4 regions of the Enterovibrio makurazakiensis genome follow, and region 1 is predicted to be linked to each of the others. Evidence: predicted binding sites of a transcription regulator. Region 1 holds the regulator's gene; each other region holds the start of a gene.
What was found. Region 1 encodes PurR, which represses purine synthesis genes. Its sites were predicted from a motif close to TNANGNAAACGTTTNCNTNA; they were not measured.

Region 1 (5,426 bases):
CTTACGAAAATGGTCTCTAAAGATCCTGTCAATTTGGTCTGGATAGGGTCTGCTGTAATGCATCTTATTGTTGCCATTCATCTATCTACTCTTTTGGCTTAGTTCAAAATTCCAACCAAAGATAGTCAACTAGATGCATTTAGCATAATAAACGTGACGAATGTCGCATAAATGGGATTATTGGTTTTTTGGCAACCTTAAAATGAGATTTGTGATAATTGCTTATTTATAGATAAAAAGCTCGTTAGAAGCATGGCCTATAAGCAATGGAACATGATGTTCTTTTCGATTAACTGAAAGAATTGAACGTAATATTGGGGTAGATGATTGGTTGTTTGTGAAGATACGGTATGAAATGCGCTTAGTGCGGTGTGAGAGGCGAATTCGAGAGAGTGGTGAAACTGAAAGACTGGGCGAAGATAGATTCGCCCAGTCGATCCCTTGATTGTTCACTTTAGGGTACCGACAGGGCGAAATAATGAAATTTTTACTGTCTTAGTGTTTCTAACAGTTCATCGCGTCTCTGAGGAGAGACGACAGACCAGTGTTTACCTTCAATTGCGCCTTCTAGCGCCCAAAGAAGTTCTAGACTTAGCGTATCGCTATGTGACTTTTGTAGAGCTTGATAAGCCCTTACGGCACCTTCAGTTTGCAATTGCTCAACAGAATCGATTCCTGCTTTTTTCAGCATACGTTCTGTCGCAAGTCTTAGGTTTGGCAAATCTTTGATACGCGTTGGCGCCGCAGTCTTCTTTTCTTGTTGATCATCTTTGGCGATGGCATACGCAATATTCGCATAATTCATCAGAACCTCTGATTGATCCCACAACGTTTCTGGTATGGCATAGTATTTTGTTGTGACAGGGAAGCCACGTTTCTTGTAGACGTAGGGCGTCATCGAAAGTTTAATGAAATCGGCTTCATTCGCTTGACCAGCGCGAAGATGAAGTTGGTCGTTGACGACCAAGGCGAACATTGTCTCGTCGCAAAAGACACCAAACCCGCCAAACATAGAACGCGATTTGATTTTGCCCAGACATTCGAAGAATTTTAACGTGTTTTTTAGTGTTGGTTTATCCATGTGACTTATTCTCAATCATTACGTTCCGTTCCTGGATGAGCGGTCAAGGAGCAACGTAGCAAAGCTAATTCAGAGAATTGTCAATGTACCGAAAAGTAATTTCGGTGTATGAATGCTAACGTCATCGGTAACTCCGCTACCACCAACACAAAATTTTTGTGTGCTGTGAGGCCGGAAGCTTTGCGTCCCACGCTTTCGCTGTGGTTTGCCTTTTTCTTGACGACTATTAGCTTAACTGAATCGCATCATATTGTCGTTATTGCTAGTCTCAAAAAATGTGATCTTGCTTCAGATAGAGTCTTATTGATATGAATGAAAATATCAGGTTCTCTTTGTAATTGAAGCCATTTTAACCAAAGCGGTCATTTTTTAATTGAGTTAAAGATTAGCACTAGAAAACTAGACAAACTATGCTTATTGAGCTGGATCTCAATAATGAGAAGATTTTGTTAAATTTTCTTGTCACATAAAAAAATAGCCCGCCAAAAATGGCGAGCTATTGATGAACTTTGTGCGTTAAAACTATTCGGCGTTTAGATTTTTCACTGAATTACGAATAATCAGTTCAGGCTGCATAACGAAAATCTGTTGCTTGTTTTCTTTGTTCGCTAAACGTTCCAACAATAATTTGATTGCCGTTTTACCCAAGCGGTTTTTGGGCTGATGGATCGTCGTTAGTGGTGGCGAGAAAAATGCAGCCAAATCGATATTGTCGTAGCCAATGATCGAGATGTCGTTTGGTACGTCTAGACCCGCTTGGCGGAATGTACTGATTGCTGCCAATGCCATAATGTCGTTAAAGCAAAATAGTGCCGTTGGACGCTCATCAAGTGCTAACAATTTGTTTGCTGCTTCTACCGCTGTGTCGCATTCGAAATCTGCATCTACAATCCAATCTGGATTTTCTTGTAGTCCAGCTTCTGCCAGCGCTTTGCGGAAACCGGCAAGTCGTGTTTGGCAGGTTAGCTTATCCAATTGGCCTGACATACAACCAATTTTCGTATGGCCGTTATCAATAAAGTATTTCGTCGCAATATACCCACCGAGTTCTGCATTGTCTTGAATACAGTCAGTATTGACGTGCTGCGTTCCCCAATCCATGACAACCATTGGCAAATCTTGCTTTCTCTCAAGAAGGGCAAGCAGTTCCTCATTGAGGTCTGAACACATTACTAGCAAACCATCGACACGCTTTTCTGCCAACATGCGTAAATAGTCGCGCTGCTTGGCGAGGTTGCCTTCTGTGTTACATAGGATCAGTGTATAGCCCTCTTTGTAACAGTACTCTTCTACGCCATGAACAACTTCCGCAAAGAATGGGTTTGTTGATTTGGTAACAAGCATGCCAATGGTGCGTGTTGAGTTGCATTTCAAACTACGCGCAACAGCACTGGGTGCGTAATTTAGGTCATCCACCGCAGCCCAAACTTTTTTGGTCGTATTCTCTGCGACAAAACGTGTTTTGTTGATCACGTGAGAAACCGTTGTGGTTGATACTCCGGCCATGCGTGCGACGTCTTTAATCGTTGCCATTTGGTATTCTTCTTATCATTTTCATCGGCAGCATGAGAAATGCTGGCTGCCTTACATGTTTACGCCGCTAACGAGGAGCGGCGTACTGGGTTCGACGAAACAGGTTTCCATTTTCTCGACCGTTTCGTATCAATGTGTGAAAGCACGTTTTTGAAGTGCATACATGCTTTCTTTATCTTGCATCGTAATAGGTAGTGCTAGAACACATGTCGGTTGTTTGCCGTTGATTAAAAGAATCAGCTTAATTCGTGACTCTTTATTCTGATGAACGTTCATTAGCACTGACGATGTGAACATTATGCTGGTTCAAGCATGTTCTCTTATGATTCGTCTTACACGGAAAGCGGCGAATCGTTCGAAACGAGTTGGAGTGACCTTGCCATCTATAGCTACTAAAGATCGGCTCAAAATGTCACATTGAGCACGCCAAAAACCATTCCATCGACACAACATTAGGTGTTATGACCTTGTTGCTGTGAAAGAGATTTTTCAGCAATTTCTCAATGCCAATCGCTTGCGTTCACAGTTTACTGGCTCATGGACGCAGTCGCAATTATTCAATTGAAGCGACTCGCATAAGCTTGATGCGTATCAAGCTTGCGAAATCGCTACGATTTTCACTTTCTATCTCTAAAAAATGAAAAAACCGGGCAAGCCCGGCTTTTTGGTTTCGGGAGTTGGACGCTATTCGCCTTTTAGGAACGATAGGTCTAATGCGACAAATGCGTTGAGGAGCACGCCAGACGCTTTATAAAAGCCAAAGCCATCGAATTGTTCAAGCGACTTCTGGAAGCTGCCTAACCATGTAGTAACCATGGTTTCTAAGAATACCTGTTGCTCTTGCATCAAGGCTTCTTGTTTGTCTTCTTCGGTCTCTTTGTTCGTAAGAATGACCAAGTTACCCATGAAATCGAGGACGACAGCAAGATGGTCAAAGGGCTCATTGAAGTCTTTTCGTTGAGCGATGCCATATTTCTCCATCCATTGACCCATCTCTTGCGCAGGTTTGTCGTTGAGCAAACCAGTCTCGCCGATGTACATGGAGGCATAAGGCAATGCGCCCGTTTTTGGGGTGCTAAGGAACAAACCACAAAAATCAGCCGCGAGTTCCAATTGCGCGTCTTCGCGCAATTTTAATGCGGCTAGTGCGCTACGAAAACCTGCGATTGGGGCTTTCAATTCATCGGTCATGGCGAGCGCGGAATAGTAACTATCCATGCTGCTACCTTGATAGTTGATGAGATCTTCTTGGGTCAGCTCATTAGCAAACAGAGAAGACATCCACCAGTAAAACTCGGCGCGTTGTTCGTTGATGGCGTTAAATTCTTTCATTGTCATTCCGTCGTTAGGGAAGGGCAGAGAGAGTAAAAATGTGTAAGAGTATAAGTGTATAGAATATGGAGTAAAAAAGGGCAGCTAAGCTGCCCTTTTTCTTCACACTGTCTCTTATGCGATATCCATCGCTGGGAACAGTGGGTTCACATCATCCACAGAGGTTGGGCCGCTAAAGCCAGTAACCGCTGGAATTTTGCCTGTGAACTTCTCGATCTCAACCAATGCAGTGTGCGCAGAGGTAGCTTGAGCGAGCTTCGATGTCCCGATATCTACAGTCAATACGTTTGGATCGCCGTAGGTACAAAGCGTGCCTGGCTTACCGCCTTCAAGAGGGGCATACCATGCGCCTTCTTCAATACGACATACGCCCGCTTTATAGTCGTCAGTCACCACTGCGCCTGCTAGCACTTGACCACGGTCGTTAAACACGCGAACAAGGTCGCCAGACACAATACCGCGCACTTTTGCATCCGCTGAGCTGATGTAGCAAGGCTCGCGACCCGCAACCGCATAGGTGTTACGGAAAGCGTCTGATGAACACAGTTGCGAGTGCAAACGGTAGTTCGGGTGACAGCTTTGCATGTGAAGCGGGTAGCTGTTTGACTTAGGACCACCATGGCTACGTTCTACTTTCTCGAACCACATTGGGTGACCTTGACAGTCGTCGTAACCCATATCGGCGATTGTTTTACAGTAGATTTCGATTAAGCCAGATGCAGTACCCAATGGCTCCAAATCTGGTTCGTTACGGAACGCTTGGTGGCGAACCCACTCTGTGCCTTCAGGGAACGAAATGAATTGCTCTTCTTCCCAGAACTTAACGAAGTTTGGCATACGAACGCCGATACCACGGCCTTGCAAACGCGCACCGTTGTAGATCTCTTCGATCCATTCCATTTTGGTTTTGCCGCCAGTGAACGCTTCTTCGCGATCGTAACGGGTGCAAAGCTCACGGAAAATATCAAAGTCATCTTTCGCTTCAAACATTGGCTCTACGATTTGTTTCATCGCAATAATGCCTTTGTTTGAGTGGTTACCAAATGACTCAATGTCATTTCGCTCGTAAGTTGTCGTTGCTGGCAGAACGATATCTGCAAAACGGCAACTTGCTGTCCACTGATGGTCAATAGACACATAAGTTTCTAGCTTACGCCACGCCTTGATCATGCGGTTACGGTCTTGGTGCTGGTGGAATAGGTTACTACCACATGAAATTGCCATTTTAATGTGCGGGAATTTCACTTTCTGACCATTGAAATCAATGGTTTCACCTGGGTTTTCAAGGCAATCTACAATACGTGCGATTGGGATATAGCTTGAGTAACCGTTGTAGCTACCGTTATGGATTGGGTCAACGCCAGTGACAGAGTTGAAACCAGACATAAGAGGGCCAGCAGAGGTCACGGTACCTGCATCGTTATAGTGCCAGCCGAAGCCGAAACCACCGCCAGGTAGACCAATTTGACCTAGCATTGCT
Region 2 (5,426 bases), on a different contig from region 1:
TTTAATGATCACGTTGGCAGTGATGCTTTCTGCCATCATGGTGTTGCTCGACATGACGATCGCTAATGTGTCGCTACCGCATATGATGGGGTCGTTAGGTGTGACGTCTGAACAGGTGACGTGGGTGCTAACGTCTTACTCAATGGCTGAAGCGATTTTCATCCCGCTTGCGAGTTATTTCAGCCTGCGCTTTGGTTCTCGGCGTTTGCTGTTGGTGTCAGTGGCTGGATTTATGGCGATGTCAGCGGCGTGTGGGCAAGCTGACTCATTAACGGAAATGATCGTGTTTCGAATCCTTCAAGGCGCATTCGGGGCATCGGTGATCCCTTTGTCTCAATCCATCATGATCCAAATCTATCCGCCGGAGGAGCGCGGCAAGGCCATGGCATTGTTCTCGGTTGGCATATTGCTCGGTCCCATTCTTGGTCCCACCGTCGGCGGCGTGATCACCGAACACATGGACTGGCGCTGGATATTTTATGTCAATGTGCCAGTGGGGCTGCTTTGCTTGAGTTTGTTGGCGATATTTGTTCGCCTCGATGGGCGAGACAAAACCTCGGTGGACTGGCCGCTGGTATTTGGCATGGCGATTGGTATTGGTTTGCTGCAACTGGTGCTTGAGCGCGGCAACCAAGATGGTTGGTTTAGCTCTAATACGATTTTGTTCGCCTTTATCATCAGCATGATAGCGTGGGCGTTTTTCTTGCTGCGATCGTTTAAAACCAAAGGCGATATTGCGCCTATGTGGCTGTTAAAAGACCGAAACTTGCTGTTGTCATGCATTGTGATGACGGGATTTTCGATGGGGATGTTTGGCATCACCCAATTGCAGCCGATGATGTTAGAGCAACTGCTGAATTATCCGGTTGATACGACAGGTTTCGTGATGGCACCGCGTGGTATTGCCTCTGCAATTGTGCTGATATCGATTTCTCGCATTATCGACCGGCTCGACCCGCGTATGCTGATTGTCGTGGGTTTGGTGCTCAATGGTATCGGTAGCTTCATGATGATGAGCTATTCGCTCGACATTGATGTTTACTGGGTATTGTTGCCAAGCATCATTCAAGGTGCTGGCATGGGATTGGTGTTTGCACCGCTCAGCCAGTTGGCGTATGCCACGTTATCACCGAACAACACTGTCGGTGGGGCGGTGGTCTTCAATCTTTGTCGAACCTTGGGTAGCTCGTTTGGGATTTCTATCGTGAACACCTACTTTAGCCAAATTCAGCAGAAGGAATGGCACGCCTTAGGCGGCGGAGTGACTCCGGACAATCCGGCAGTTCAGCAACTTGCTGCCTCTCAGGGCGTGACGGTGACCGATCCAAGCTTCATTGCCTCTGTGACTCAATTATTGCATGAGCAATCGACGTTGTTGGCGTTTGTTTACTCGTTCGGTTTTATCATGGTGTCTTACATTGTTTTGATCCCTTTGCTCGCACTCTTTAAGCGCCCGCCAGTTAAGGCAAACTTGAAACAAGAAACATAATTCGATTCCCAAGCAGTGCAATTGGGCGCTCGAAATCGCGGGCAAACAGGCAATAAAAAAGCACGCCGTGGCGTGCTTTTCTGCATCAATGGAAACCGATGATTATAGGATGATTGCTTTCACTGCGTCGTCTTTACGATCCATGTAGTGGATGGACTTAATACGACGGATAGTGCGGCACTTACCACGGATCAATAGCGTTTCGGTGGTGGCAATGTTGCCCTTGCGGGTAATGCCTTCCAATAGGTCGCCTTTGGTAATGCCAGTAGCAGAGAAGATAACATTGTCGCTGCTGGCCATGTCTGACATGCTCAAGCAAACATTGGTTTCAATGCCCATTTCTTTACAGCGCGCGATTTCAATCTCGCCCATGCGGCGGTTTTCTTCGTTGTTTTCTTTCACTTCGTGGCGTGGCAGTAGACGACCATTCATGTCACCGCCTAAAGCGCGAATTACCGCGGCAGAAACAACACCCTCAGGTGCGCCGCCAATGCCGTACATGAGGTCAACTTCGCTGTCAGGCATACAGGTCAGGATAGACGCAGCAACGTCACCATCAGGGATGGCAAAAACGCGCACGCCCATTTCCTGCATTTCGCGGATGGTGTCATCGTGGCGGGGTTTTGCCAGCGTAGTTACAACCAGCTCATCCAGTGATTTACCCAAAGCCTTAGCAACATTGATTAGGTTGTCACGCAGTGGCAGGTCAAGGTTGATGATGCCTTTTGCTTCAGGACCCACACACAGTTTTTCCATGTACATGTCTGGTGCTTTTAAGAAGCTGCCTTTCTCGGCGGCTGCGAGCACAGCTAGCGCATTGGATTGGCCCATCGCGGTCATACGTGTGCCTTCGATAGGATCGACGGCAATATCAACCGCATCACCGCCTAAACCGACTTTTTCACCAATGAATAGCATCGGTGCATCGTCGATCTCGCCTTCACCAATAACAATTTCACCTTCGATTTCGGTTTTGTTCAGAAGAATACGCATTACTTCTACTGCTGCACCGTCTGCTGCGTTCTTGTCACCGCGGCCAAGCCACTTGTAACCCGCCAGTGCCGCGCCCTCTGTGACGCGTGAAAAAGCCATCGCTAAATCGCGTTTCATCCGATCTCCAGTGTCATTATTTTGTGGAATCAAAAGCCATCAGCATCGTTGTCTGATAGCGAAAAAACTCGGCGCGGATTCTACCATATGCAAAAAGGAAACGTTTGCGTTTTTGTGGCAAGAAAAAAGGGGCAAGCCCCCTTTTCAATGCAAAGTCAGACCATTAGCGTGGGGATTAGTCGACTTCCCAACCTTTTGAGCACTCAACAGCACGCTTCCAACCGCGATGTCGGCGATCTCGTTTTCCGTCGTCATCACTTGGGCTAAAGCATCGATCAATTTCTGCTTTGTTTTTTAGTTCGTCAATGCTGCCCCAGAACCCCACGGCAAGACCTGCTAAGTAGGCTGAACCTAATGCGGTGACTTCGGTCACTTTAGGGCGATGTACCTCGGTGTTAAGCACGTCAGACTGGAACTGCATAAGGAAGTTGTTGGCCACTGCACCACCATCGACTTTGAGAAAATCGAGTTTGATGCCTGAATCGGCTTCCATTGCGGTTAATACATCTAGCGATTGGTAGGCGATGCCTTCGAGTGTTGCGCGAATAATATGGTTGGCATTGACGCCACGCGTGATACCAACAATGGTGCCTCGAGCATAAGGGTCCCAATGCGGTGCACCGAGCCCCGTGAAGGCGGGCACGACGTAGACGCCATTACTGGTATCCACTGAGGTGGCAAAGTATTCGGAGTCTTTGGCATCTTTGATTAAGTGCATTTCATCACGTAGCCATTGAATCGACGCGCCGCCCATAAACACAGCACCTTCTAGTGCGTAGGCCACGTCACCTTTGGGGCCACAGGCGAGAGTCGTTAGGAGGCCATTGTGAGACGTCACTTTTTCTTTGCCGGTATTCATGAGCAAAAAGCAGCCCGTCCCGTAGGTGTTTTTTGCCTGGCCGGCTTCTACGCACATTTGGCCAAACAATGCGGCTTGTTGATCGCCAGCAATACCCGCTATTGGGACTCGTGTGCCGCCTTTTCCGCCGAGGTTGGCTTTGCCGTATACCTCAGAAGAGGATTTGACTTCAGGCATCATGGCGCGAGGGATCCCTAGCGCTTTGAGTAGTGTTTCATCCCATTCGAGTGTGTTGATGTTAAACAGCATGGTGCGACTTGCGTTGGTATAGTCGGTAACGTGTACCTTGCCTTGGGTCATTTTCCAAATCAGCCATGTATCGACGGTACCGAATAGCAGGTCACCCTTCTCAGCCAATTCATAGGCGCCCTCTACATGATCCAAAATCCATTTGATTTTTGTGCCTGAAAAGTAGGGGTCGACCACTAAGCCCGTGTTCTCTCGGATATAGTCTTCAAAACCATCGGATTTCAACTGTTCGCAGATAGGTGCAGTGCGGCGACACTGCCAGACAATCGCATTGTAGATGGGTTTTCCAGTATGACGGTTCCACACAATGGTGGTTTCACGCTGGTTAGTGATGCCGAGGGCTGCAATTTCATCTGAGCGGATACCCATTTTACCGACGGCTTCGACCAAGGTGGACATTTGTGTGGCATATATTTCTAGCGGATCGTGTTCAACCCAGCCTGACTGAGGATAGATTTGAGGGAATTCCCGCTGGACGACCGTGACAATGTTTGCGTCGTGGTCAAGGATCACGGCTCGAGAACTGGTGGTTCCTTGATCTAATGCGACAACGTATTTTTGCTCGGTGCTCATGGTGCGTCCTCTATTGGTCCTTTTTAAAAAGCATAGTGCGACTTGGTCAGTGTTAGGCAAGGTGGTGTGTCATTGTTTCTTGAATGCTGATTTGCTCTGATGTTTGCGCCAAGCTCGCTTTACTTACTCTAATGGCGAAACGGTTTTCGTGAAGTCTATGCGTTGCAAAATGTGCGTTCGCTCATTAATTGCGCATTATATGGGTGAATTCGAACATTTAGCGTCTCAAATTGCAGAGTGTATGAGTATTCGAATGTGAATGGTGAAAAGTCGGTAGAAAAGAAAAAGGCTGACAACAGAAGTGTCAGCCCAGCCGATGTCGGCAAGTCTTGGAGTATTCCAAGAGAGATACGATCCTTATTAACCTATCACGCAACGAGTGAATATAAATTGAATTATGTCGCATTTTTAGTCATTTTGGTGTTTTAGAGGTAAGTGGCTGGTTCTGCGTTAGGCATTAAAAGGCAGTGAAAAGGCGTTAATTGGTGATTTTTTGTTCGCTTGTGATCCAAAAGTGGATTAGAAAGGTGCGACTGACGCAATGCCCCGTTAGAATAGGTTTTCTGGGACGTGCAAGGTAGAAAAGCCTTATAGGGCAAGCCTTGACGAAGATTGCGCATTTGCGCTTAGACGTTGGAAAACATAGGTGGCCTTGATGTCATTGGAAATTTTAGAGCAGCTTGAAGCCAAAGTTCAAATGGCAGTAGATACCATTTCTCTGCTTCAGATGGAACTTGAAGAACTGAAAGAACAAAACGAAGCACTAGGTCGTGAATCAGAGTCTGTGCGTGAAAATCGTGACGCATTGGAGCAGGAAAACACCCGCCTACGTGCCGACCAAGACGCATGGCAACAACGCATTCGTAGTCTGCTTGGCAAGATTGAAGAAGTAGAATAATAAAACAGAGCCGATGGGCTCTGTTTTTCTATGTACTCATTGTCTATTCCACCTTAGGGTGGTGACATATTTCACAAGGTTTATTGGCGCAACAACAATAGCGTCAATAAGTCTTATTACTTAATCAATTCACTCGATATCTATGGGCTCTTGAGACAATATAACGCCCGTATTATCGGCGTAGAGGTGATCTTCAGGAATGAAGGTAACGCCGCCAAAGTTGACGGGTACATCAGATTCACCCACGC
Region 3 (5,426 bases), on a different contig from region 1:
GGTTTTTGAGCAATACCCAATCCCATAGAGAAAGATAGCGCCATGATGAGAATGGCACGGCGGTTAAGTTCACAACGCGAAATGATGCGAATACCCGATGCGGCAATCGTACCAAACATCACAATGGTGGCGCCGCCTAGTACCGGCTCAGGAATTAACTGAACCAAGGTCGCAACGCCAGGTACAAGACCGAGGATAACCAACATACCCGCCACAAAGAAGCCAATGTAGCGACTCGCTACACCCGTGAGTTGAATAATGCCATTGTTTTGGCTAAACGTTGAATTAGGAAAACTATTTAGCACGGCTGCTAGCGCTGAGTTTACGCCGTCAGCCAACACGCCGCCTTTAATGCGTTTCATGTATACAGGACCAGAAACCGGCTGTTCAGACGTTTCCGACGTTGCAGTAATATCCCCTATCGCTTCCAACGATGTGACCAAAAACACAATCACCAACGGAACAAGTAACGAGAAGTCAAAAGCAAGTCCATATTGCATTGGCTTTGGTATCGCAAGCCATTCCACATTGTCAGTCGGCGCGGTGTTCACCATACCCAGAGCAAACGCTATCAAGGTACCCACAGACATGGCGATAACAATAGAAGAAACCCGCAAGTAAGGATTGTTGATGCGATTGAGTAGCACAATGACAGCGAGCACTGAACCTGCTAAAAGCAGATTTTTCGGTTCGCCAAAAGTCCCGTTTTCAATGGCGGCATAACCGCCCCCCATTGAGGTTAACCCCACTTGGATAAGTGTGAGACCAATAAGGGTGACAACAATACCCGACACTAATGGCGTAATAATGCGTTGGGCATGCTCAAGCACACGAGAAAGGAAAACCTCGGTCAACGAGGCAATCATGATGGTACCAAAAATCGCTGCCATCATGGTTTCTGTATCCGCACCGCCTGCTTTCATCGCAAGGCCTGAGCCAATAATTGGCCCTAGAAAATTGAAACTCGTACCTTGAATAGACAGCAGACCTGAACCCATTGGGCCGAGTGTTCGAATTTGAATAAAAGAAGCGAGACCAGATGCAAACAATGACATGCTCACGATCGTATTCGTGTCTTCCGTCGGCAGGCCCAATGCTTGGCAAATAATAAGCGACGGTGTAACAACGGCAACGAACATAGCAAGTAGGTGCTGAACCGCAGCAAACAAGGTTTGTGGTAGAGGTGGTCGGTCATAGAGTCCATAGATGAGTTCTGATGGACGAACATTATCTGCACGATGAGAATCGTTCATTTACTGATACCTGCTTTAAGTACACTTACTCCTGTGCGCTGAATGGGCAAAGGAGTTATCTGAAAGTCGTCTTCTGTGATTGCTGTTACTCAGAACAATCAGATAGTTAAGTGATGATTATGGGGAAGATTTTCGCGCCATTTTATCCAGCCACAACCAAAAAGCAAACGTTTGCGTTCCGCTACCAAATCATCTGGCTAAAGAACGCGCACATTTAACAAACTCAAAACAAAAGCAAAAAAAAACCGCCACAATAAGGGCGGTTTCAGACACAATAGCGAATGAAAGGTTATGCGTGTTTTGCTTCAAACTCTTCCATAAAGTCAACCAATGCTTGCACACCTTCCAACGACATTGCGTTGTAAATTGATGCACGCATGCCGCCAACATCTCGGTGTCCTTTCAGTGCTTTCAAGCCTCGCGCATCTGATTCCGCAAGGAATGCTTCATCTAGATCAGCGTTGACCAGTTGGAATGGCACATTCATCAATGAGCGACTGCTCTCATGAATGTTGTTCACGTAGAAATCAGATGAATCGATATAGCCATAAAGCAACGCAGCCTTCGCTTCATTCTTCACCTGCATCGCTTCAACGCCACCTTGCTCTTTCACCCACTTGTAGACTTCACCCGCGAGATACCAACCGAACGTTGGAGGGGTATTGAACATCGAATCTTTTTCTACCAACGTCGTGTAGTTAAGTACATTTGGTAGGAATTCTTTCGCACGGCCTAGCAAATCGTCACGGACGATGATCAGGGTAATGCCCGCCGGGCCAATGTTCTTTTGAGCGCCCGCGTAAATCACACCATACTTAGACACATCAATCGGGCGTGACAAAATCGTCGACGACATGTCTGCAACGATAGGCTTGTTAGTCTCTGGCAAATCGCGTATTTCAATACCATCAATGGTTTCGTTCGGACAGAAATGCACGAATGCTGCATCGCTACTTAGTTTCCAATCTTTAGCTGGAAGTACCGCACGTTTACCATCAATCTCTGTTTTTACTGTCACAACGTTAGGCGTACAGTATTTTTTCGCTTCTTTGACCGCACTTGCTGCCCAGTACCCGCCATCAACATAATCCGCAATGGTGTTACTGCCTAGTAAGTTCATTGGCACGGCAGCAAACTGCGCACGAGCGCCACCTTGAGCATACAGAACGTGGTAGTTATCAGGGATGGACAGTAATTCACGAAGGTTTTTCTCAGCCTCACCCACTACTGCCAAAAACGCTTTGCTGCGGTGGGAGATTTCCATCACCGACGAGCCAGTGCCATTCCAGTCAATCAGTTCAGCCTGAACTTTTTCCAAAACGGCTTGTGGCAGCATTGCTGGGCCTGCTGAGAAATTGTGTACCTTTTCCATGATCTATGAATGCTCCTGCGTTGAATCGCTTAATAATGACTTTCTTAATAGTGCCAACTCATCCCTTTGCTGGCAGCGCTACTGAATAAGGCGCGTAGGAAGTCATGAATAAATAATGTTCTATTTGTTTTATCACCTTTCTCAAGGGATTGGAACGGGAAATACGCTCGATACCCAAGTAACCTGCAGATGCTCGATTCAGGTTGTTTGGGTATAGTTACGTCGATGCTTAGAAAGATAATAAAAAACGCAGCCTAAGCTGCGTTTTTCTATAACAAAGAATCAGAGGGAAGAATTACTCTTCGTCGTTTTCTTTGTCTTCTTCGGTATCTGCTGATGGCTCAACAGGTGCTTCTGCAGATGCTTGTTCAACAATTTCTGCATCAACAACAACTTCACCGTTTTCGTCCAGAATCAATTCTTCTTCTGGCTCATCGATACGTTGTAGGCCAACGACTTTCTCAGTCTCGCCAGTACGGATAAGTGTCACACCTTGGGTGTTTCGACCTACCTGACTCACTTCAGCAACGCGCGTACGCACTAAGGTACCGCCGTTGGTGATCATCATGAACTCATCACCCTCGGTGACTTGAACCGCACCAACTACTGAACCATTACGCTCAGAGACTTTGATGGATACAACACCTTGAGTCGCACGGCTCTTCGCTGGGTATTGGCCAAGTTCAGTACGTTTACCGTAACCGTTCTCAGTGACTGTCAGTACGTCGCCATCATTCTTCGGTACGATAAGTGATACCACTTTATCGCCTTCAGCAAGCTTAATACCGCGAACACCTGCCGCTGTACGGCCCATGCCACGAACACCGCCTTTCGCATTGCCTTCTTCATCGATAACTGGGCTTTCGCAGAAACGAACAACCTTACCAAATGAAGAGAACAACATGATGTCGCGTGTACCGTCCGTGATATCAACACCGATCAGTGAATCACCTTCACGAAGGTTAACTGCAATGATACCTGCGCTACGAGGACGGCTGAAATCAGTCAGCGGCGTCTTCTTAACGGTACCGTCACCCGTTGCCATGAAGACAAACTTGTCTTCTGAGTATTCTTTCACAGGCAAGATAGCTGTGATGCGCTCATTTGGCTCAAGCGGTAGCATGTTAACAATCGGCTTACCACGCGCAGTGCGCGAAGCTAGTGGCAATTGATACACTTTCAGCCAGTACATACGACCACGGCTCGAGAAGCACAGGATGGTGTCATGCGTATTGGCAACAAGAAGACGCTCAATGTAGTCTTCTTCTTTCATTCGCGTAGCAGACTTACCTTTACCACCACGACGCTGTGCTTCGTAATCAGAAAGAACCTGATACTTCACATAGCCTTCATGAGATAGGGTCACTACCACGTCTTCTTGATTGATCAGATCTTCAATATCAATGTCATGGCTTGCCGCCGTGATTTCGGTACGACGCTCATCGCCATAACCATCACGTACCGCTTCAAGCTCTTCACGGATAACTTCCATGAGGCGCTCAGGGCTAGACAAGATGAACATGAGTTCGCCAATCAGTGTTAGCAGCTCTTTATATTCATCAAGGATCTTTTCGTGCTCAAGACCGGTCAGTTTGTGTAGACGCAAGTCCAAGATAGCTTGTGCTTGCTGCTCAGTCAGGAAGTATTTTCCGTCGCGAACACCAAACTCATCTTCTAGCCATTCTGGGCGAGCAGCGTCAACACCTGTTGCTTCAAGCATTGCAGCAACAGTACCAAGCTCCCAACCACGTTGCTGCAGTTGTTCGCGTGCAATCGCTGGAGTTTGTGCATTACGAATCATCTCGATGATTTCATCGATGTTCGCCAATGCAATCGCCAAACCTTCCAAGATATGAGCACGATCACGAGCTTTGCGAAGTTCGTAAATAGTACGACGTGTCACCACTTCACGGCGGTGGTTCACGAAGCACTTCAGCATGTCTTTCAGGCCGAACAAGCGTGGCTGGTTATTGTCCAGCGCAACCATGTTGATACCGAAAGAGGTCTGAAGTTGCGTTTGCGCATATAGGTTGTTGAGGATTACCTCACCTACCGCATCACGCTTACATTCAATAACAATGCGCATGCCATCTTTATCAGACTCATCACGCAGTGCACTGATGCCTTCAATCTTCTTATCCTTCACAAGCTCGGCGATCTTCTCGATCAAACGCGCTTTATTCACTTGATAAGGGATTTCAGAAACAATGATGGTTTCTTTGCCGTTCTTCTCGACTTCGATTTCCGCACGAGAGCGCAGGTAAATCTTGCCGCGACCAGTGCGGTATGCATCTTCAATGCCCTTACGGCCATTGATCATTGCAGCGGTTGGGAAGTCTGGGCCTGGAATGTGTGTCATCAACTCTTCAATAGTGATGTCTTCATTCTCAATGTATGCCAAACAACCGCTAACAACTTCCGTTAAGTTATGCGGAGGAATATTGGTTGCCATACCCACAGCAATACCCGAAGAACCGTTAACCAAAAGGTTAGGAATTCGAGTCGGCATGACTTCAGGGATCTGTTCAGTACCGTCATAGTTCGGTACGTAATCGACTGTATCTTTGTCGAGATCCGCCAATAGTTCGTGGGCAATTTTTGACATGCGAACTTCGGTATAACGCATTGCCGCCGCAGAGTCGCCGTCAATTGAACCGAAGTTGCCTTGTCCATCAACCAACATATAGCGCAGCGAGAAAGGCTGTGCCATACGAACGATGGTGTCATAAACTGCGCTGTCACCGTGTGGGTGGTATTTACCGATCACATCGCCAACAACACGGGCAGATTTTTTGTATGCT
Region 4 (5,426 bases), on a different contig from region 1:
TACCCGGTGGCTATGTCAGAGCGAGGAGGGGATAGCCATGATGGACATCTTAATGTACCTGTTTGAAACTTACATCCATAGTGATGTGGAGTTGCTGGTAGATCAGGACGAATTGGCTGATGAACTCTCCAGAGCAGGGTTTCATCAGGAAGATATATATAAAGCGTTAAATTGGCTTGAGAAGCTGGCGCTACTTCAAGATGCCGACAAATCTCCTTACTTAACAGGGAGTGCGTTGACGTCCATGCGTATCTTTACGCCAAGTGAAATGGATCGTCTGGATACAGAGAGCCGAGGCTTCCTTATTTTCCTCGAACAAATCAGTGTGCTTAGCCCGGAAACACGTGAAATGGTTATTGATCGTGTCATGGAGTTGGAAACGCTAGAGTTTGTACTGGAAGATCTCAAGTGGGTGATCTTGATGGTGCTGTTTAATGTGCCTGGAAACGAGCGCGCGTACGACCAGATGGAAGACCTGCTCTACAGCACAGCAGAAGACGAGTACCTTCACTAAGGTGCTCACCCATAAGTTGTTGAGGCTAATCAGTTTTGGCTGGAAAAATTGACGAATCGCTATTTAGTGCGCACGAACATGCACTAGAACAACAAGAACGCTGTCCTCAATGTGGCAGCGTTCTTGTTATTAAACACAGCAAACGTGGCCCATTTAAGGCGTGTACGGGTTACCCAGCCTGTGATTTTGTTGAATCGCTGCATCACAATGATGGTCATGTGGTGAAAGAGTTGGGATTACCTTGCCCTGAATGCGGCAGTGAATTGGTGCTTCGCCAAGGGCGGTTTGGTATGTTCATTGGTTGTTCTGCGTATCCAGAGTGCCAACATATTGAAAAACGCGACCAAGAGCCTGTTAGCGAAGGTGTTGAAGTCTCTTGCCCTGAATGTGGCAAAGGCCAACTCCACGAGAAAAAATCGCGCTTTGGTAAAGCGTTTTACGCTTGTGATGCGTACCCTAAGTGTAAGTTTGCTGTGAACCTTAAGCCATTAAAAGGAAGCTGCGAAGCGTGTGGTTTTGCGTTGTTATTAGAGAAGCAAACCGCTGCAGGTATGGTGAAGGTGTGTGCGAGTAAGAAGTGTCAGCACAAACAAGGTTGATGGTTGGCACTCAGATAAAGTGCTCAGACAAAAAAAAGCCGCATTTGCGGCTTTTTTTGTATCGAAACGGGATTACAGTGGTTGATTGAGTTTATCAGCCGCTTCCAACAACGCTGGGAACTCATCACCAGACAAATGCGTAGAGAGTGTTGTTAAATGCTCTCCAAGTTCGCTTTGCGAACTGGCACAGACGTTGATGTGACCAATTTTTCGGCCAGGTCTTGGGGCTTTGTCATACCAATGCACGTGAGCTAAAGGCATGATGCTGTTTGGCACTGTCACTTCACCAATGATATTAATCATTGCTGTCGGACGAACGCGTTTTGCGCTGCCTAATGGCAACCCGCACACGGCGCGAAGGTGGTTTTCAAATTGGCAAACATCGGCGCCTTGTTGTGTCCAATGGCCTGAATTGTGAACGCGAGGTGCGATTTCATTCACCATTAGCGTGCCATTTACATCAAAGAACTCAATCGCCAATACACCAATGTAATCAAGCGCGGATGCGACTGCATCAAACATCGATTCAGCTTGTGCTTGTAAGGTAGCGTTCTCATTGGCTGAAACGGACACACTCAGAATGCCATCAGTGTGAATGTTATCTGTGAGGGGATAGATAGCAAGGCTGCCATCTTGTCCACGAGCGCCAATCAAGGATACTTCGCGATCAAAGCGAACAAACTCTTCTGCGATAACGCATTGACGGTCAGCTTGATGGGACGCGGCAAGGAAGGCTTCGATGTCTTGCCATATTTCATCTGTTTGCTCGGATGATTTAAGCCGCCACTGACCTTTACCGTCATACCCGTCCAGCGCACTTTTCAAAATCATCGGCAAACCAATGCGTTCAATGGCGTTATCAAAATCAGCGCGATTTTCGATGACTTGGTATCGCGCGTTGTTAACGCCAGCTTTGTCCAGCAGGGCTTTCTCTTTACGGCGATCGCCACCCGTTAATATGGCTTCTTCTCCCGGGTAGAATTTTCCGCTGTCTTGGCAAAGACGAAGCACGTCGGGGGCAATATGTTCAAATTCCGCGGTAATGACGTCAGCGTTCGCGATGCCATTCTCTAATCCATGACCAAGCACTTCCAGTGTCACAGGATGAACGACGTTGCCTGAGCGGACATCATAAGCGCTAATGGTGAGATTCAATGGTGCGCCCGCAAGCGCCATCATTCGCGCTAACTGGCCTGCGCCAAGTACCAATACATTCATGATTACTCTACCGATGGGTCTGGGTGTGCCAACACTGTGTCGGTTTGGTTCTGACGGAAGGTGTCGATTTTAGCTAGCAGGTCGTCATCACTCGTTGCAAGAATTTGTGCAGCGAGTAAGCCTGCATTTGCAGCGCCTGCATCGCCAATGGCAAGTGTGCCAACAGCAACGCCTTTTGGCATTTGTACAATAGACAATAAAGAATCCATGCCTTTGAGGGCTTTTGATTGCACAGGAACCCCCAAAACAGGAAGGCTAGTGAACGCTGCCGTCATACCAGGAAGGTGTGCTGCGCCACCCGCACCAGCGATGATGACTTTGATACCTTGAGAAGCAGCATTGCTGGCGTATTCTGCAAGCAATTGAGGGGTTCTGTGTGCGGAAACCACTTTTGTTTCATACGCGATGCCGAAATGCTCAAGCATGTCTGCTGCGTTTTTCATGGTTGGCCAATCTGATTTTGAACCCATGATGATGCCGACTTTCATAACTGCTCCTGTAACTGCCATGTACTCGCGAACGTCATTACGACGAGAAATTCGGCGTCATTATATCGGTTATAAATCACAAGGAAAACGTTTGCGTCGATGCATTTCATCGTAAAGAGGGTGTTTTTACCCGCAATACGAATTTCGAGAGTGTGTTTCGAAGTGTGACAAAAACGTTGAGTCTGCCATGCCTAATTGGTCATAGTATGCAAAAGCGTAAGAAGAAAATGCGGAGAAGAACATTGGCCAACGTGGAGCAATGTGTAAAAGCCTTATCTCAAGGCGATGTAATTGCCTATCCGACGGAAGGTGTGTTTGGTGTTGGGTGTGATCCCGATAGCGCTCAAGCAATTCAAACCTTATTGGATGTGAAAGAGCGTGATCGCGCCAAAGGTCTGATCTTAATTGCATCGGATCTTTTCCAGCTTGATGGGTATATCGATATGAGCCGATTAAGCGAAGAAACGAAAGTGGATGTTTTGGCGAGTTGGCCAGGGCCTGTTACTTGGGTGATGCCAGCGGGCGAGAAAATCACGGGTTGGGTTACGGGAGATTTTGATACCGTTGCGGTGCGTGTCTCTGACCATCCTGATGTGAAAGCGCTGTGTGCTGCCTATGGTAAGCCGATTACATCGACCAGTGCGAATTTGAGCGGTGAAGAGCCGTGTCGCTCAGTGGAAGAAGTCGAAGCACAACTTGGCGACCGTGTTGCTTGTATTTTAGAGGGAAAAACGGGTGGTCTTGAGAGGCCGACCGAGATCCGCGATGCACGTTCTGGTAAGGTGCTTCGACAAGGTTAAGTAAAAACATCGGATTAAGAAGGAACGCCAGTGCAAGACCACACCCAACCAGTCGATAAAGATGCCGTAAAACGCTTCCTCCTTTCGTTGCAAGACCGTATTTGTGATGCGTTATCGCATGAAGATGGCGGCGCTGCGTTTGTGGAAGATGCATGGGAGAGAGATGCTGGTGGCGGTGGTCGTAGTCGCGTCCTTCGTGACGGTACTGTTTTTGAGCAAGCGGGCGTGAATTTCTCTCATGTGTTTGGTGATAAAATGCCAGGCTCCGCGACAGCGCATCGACCAGAGCTTGCTGGGCGTAGCTTTGAAGCCATGGGCGTGTCTTTGGTGGTTCACCCTAAAAACCCACACATTCCGACGTCCCATGCCAATGTTCGTTTCTTCATTGCTGAGAAAGAAGGCGAAGCCCCTGTGTGGTGGTTTGGTGGAGGGTTTGACCTCACCCCTTTTTATCCTGTCGAAGAAGATTGCCTTCATTGGCACAATACCGCAAAAGCAATTTGTGCGCCGTTTGGTGATTCCGTTTATGCCGAGCACAAAGCGTGGTGTGATCGCTATTTCTTCCTTCCGCACAGAAATGAAACCCGTGGCGTTGGTGGTCTTTTCTTTGATGATCTCAATGCGTGGGGTTTTGATGCGTCTTTTGACTATATAAAAGCGGTGGGTGACGGTTTTATCGATGCTTATCTTCCAATTGTTCAAAAACGGAAGGACAAAGTGTTCTCAGAGCATGAGCGCCAGTTCCAGCTTTATCGTCGCGGTCGTTATGTCGAATTTAACCTAGTGTATGATCGCGGTACTCTGTTTGGCCTTCAAAGTGGCGGGCGAACAGAATCAATTTTAATGTCCATGCCTCCGCTTGTAAGGTGGGAGTATGGGTTTGAGCCTGAATCGGGTTCACCTGAAGCAATACTATATAAAGACTATTTAACGCCAAGGGATTGGTAAGGCTTAGTAGGTAGATGGATAAATACGTCGTTGTCGGTAATCCGATTTCACACAGCAAGTCCCCTTTTATACACACCTTGTTTGCACGTCAGACAGGGCAAACAATGTCATATGAAACCTTGCAAGCCCCTATTGGCGGCTTCAATGAAGCCATGGATGCGTTTTTTGCTGACGGTGGTCGTGGCTGCAATGTCACTGTTCCATTCAAAGAAGATGCGTATGCGATGGCGACGATGCTTACCGAGCGCGCTCGTTTAGCCGGCGCGGTTAATACGCTTAAAAAGCTGGACGATGGCGGCATTCTTGGTGATAACACGGATGGGGAAGGTCTCGTTCAGGATCTTCTAAACCATCATGTGCAGTTAGAGGGCGCTAACATCCTCTTGCTCGGCGCGGGAGGTGCTGCGCGCGGTGTGGTGCTTCCTTTACTTAAGCACACCCCCAATACGTTAGTGATTGCCAATCGAACGGTGAGCAAAGCTGAAACGCTGGCTTCTTTGTTTTCTGAATACGGAAATGTATCTGCTTCATCCTTTGATACTTTGGGTAACGTTGAGTTTGATATTGTCATTAATTCGACGTCTGCCAGCTTATCGGGTGATCATCCGAACATTCCGGCTACGGTTATTCACTCAGATAGCACTGTGTATGACATGGTGTATGGCTCTGGCCTCACTAGCAGTAATCAATGGGCGAAAGAGCAGGGTGCTATCCGTGTGATTGATGGCTTGGGTATGTTGGTAGGGCAAGCTGCGGAAAGTTTTACTATCTGGCGTGGCATCCGGCCGGGAACAGGTCAGGTGCTAAGGGAGCTTCGCCGTAACTTGGCTGAATAACTATGAATCAAACTATTATATTT

Region 2: the regulator PurR is predicted to act here: its motif matches at 2,692-2,711, upstream of glpX (class II fructose-bisphosphatase).
Region 3: the regulator PurR is predicted to act here: its motif matches at 1,413-1,432, upstream of L4D06_RS10345 (uracil-xanthine permease family protein).
Region 4: the regulator PurR is predicted to act here: its motif matches at 2,899-2,918, upstream of purE (5-(carboxyamino)imidazole ribonucleotide mutase).

Annotation. Positions count from the first base shown of each region.
Region 1 covers NZ_JAKJSE010000005.1:139,955-145,380, reverse strand. The annotation lists gene L4D06_RS02855 (TfoX/Sxy family DNA transformation protein) at 488-1,081, opposite strand; cyclic di-GMP riboswitch class I at 1,205-1,301, opposite strand; gene purR (HTH-type transcriptional repressor PurR) at 1,604-2,614, opposite strand; gene torD (molecular chaperone TorD) at 3,299-3,946, opposite strand; gene torA (trimethylamine-N-oxide reductase TorA) at 4,061-5,426, opposite strand, start outside.
Region 2 covers NZ_JAKJSE010000019.1:44,955-50,380, forward strand. The annotation lists gene L4D06_RS15060 (DHA2 family efflux MFS transporter permease subunit) at 5-1,489, shown strand; gene glpX (class II fructose-bisphosphatase) at 1,592-2,599, opposite strand; gene glpK (glycerol kinase GlpK) at 2,775-4,280, opposite strand; gene zapB (cell division protein ZapB) at 4,936-5,178, shown strand; gene rraA (ribonuclease E activity regulator RraA) at 5,308-5,426, opposite strand, start outside.
Region 3 covers NZ_JAKJSE010000012.1:95,532-100,957, reverse strand. The annotation lists gene L4D06_RS10345 (uracil-xanthine permease family protein) at 1-1,253, opposite strand, end outside; gene serC (3-phosphoserine/phosphohydroxythreonine transaminase) at 1,543-2,625, opposite strand; gene gyrA (DNA topoisomerase (ATP-hydrolyzing) subunit A) at 2,921-5,426, opposite strand, start outside.
Region 4 covers NZ_JAKJSE010000033.1:1,298-6,723, reverse strand. The annotation lists gene dprA (DNA-processing protein DprA) at 1-35, shown strand, start outside; gene L4D06_RS21885 (DUF494 family protein) at 38-514, shown strand; gene L4D06_RS21880 (DNA topoisomerase family protein) at 550-1,113, shown strand; gene L4D06_RS21875 (5-(carboxyamino)imidazole ribonucleotide synthase) at 1,186-2,331, opposite strand; gene purE (5-(carboxyamino)imidazole ribonucleotide mutase) at 2,334-2,819, opposite strand; gene tsaC (L-threonylcarbamoyladenylate synthase type 1 TsaC) at 3,062-3,619, shown strand; gene hemF (oxygen-dependent coproporphyrinogen oxidase) at 3,650-4,567, shown strand; gene aroE (shikimate dehydrogenase) at 4,582-5,403, shown strand; gene L4D06_RS21850 (DUF1488 family protein) at 5,406-5,426, shown strand, end outside.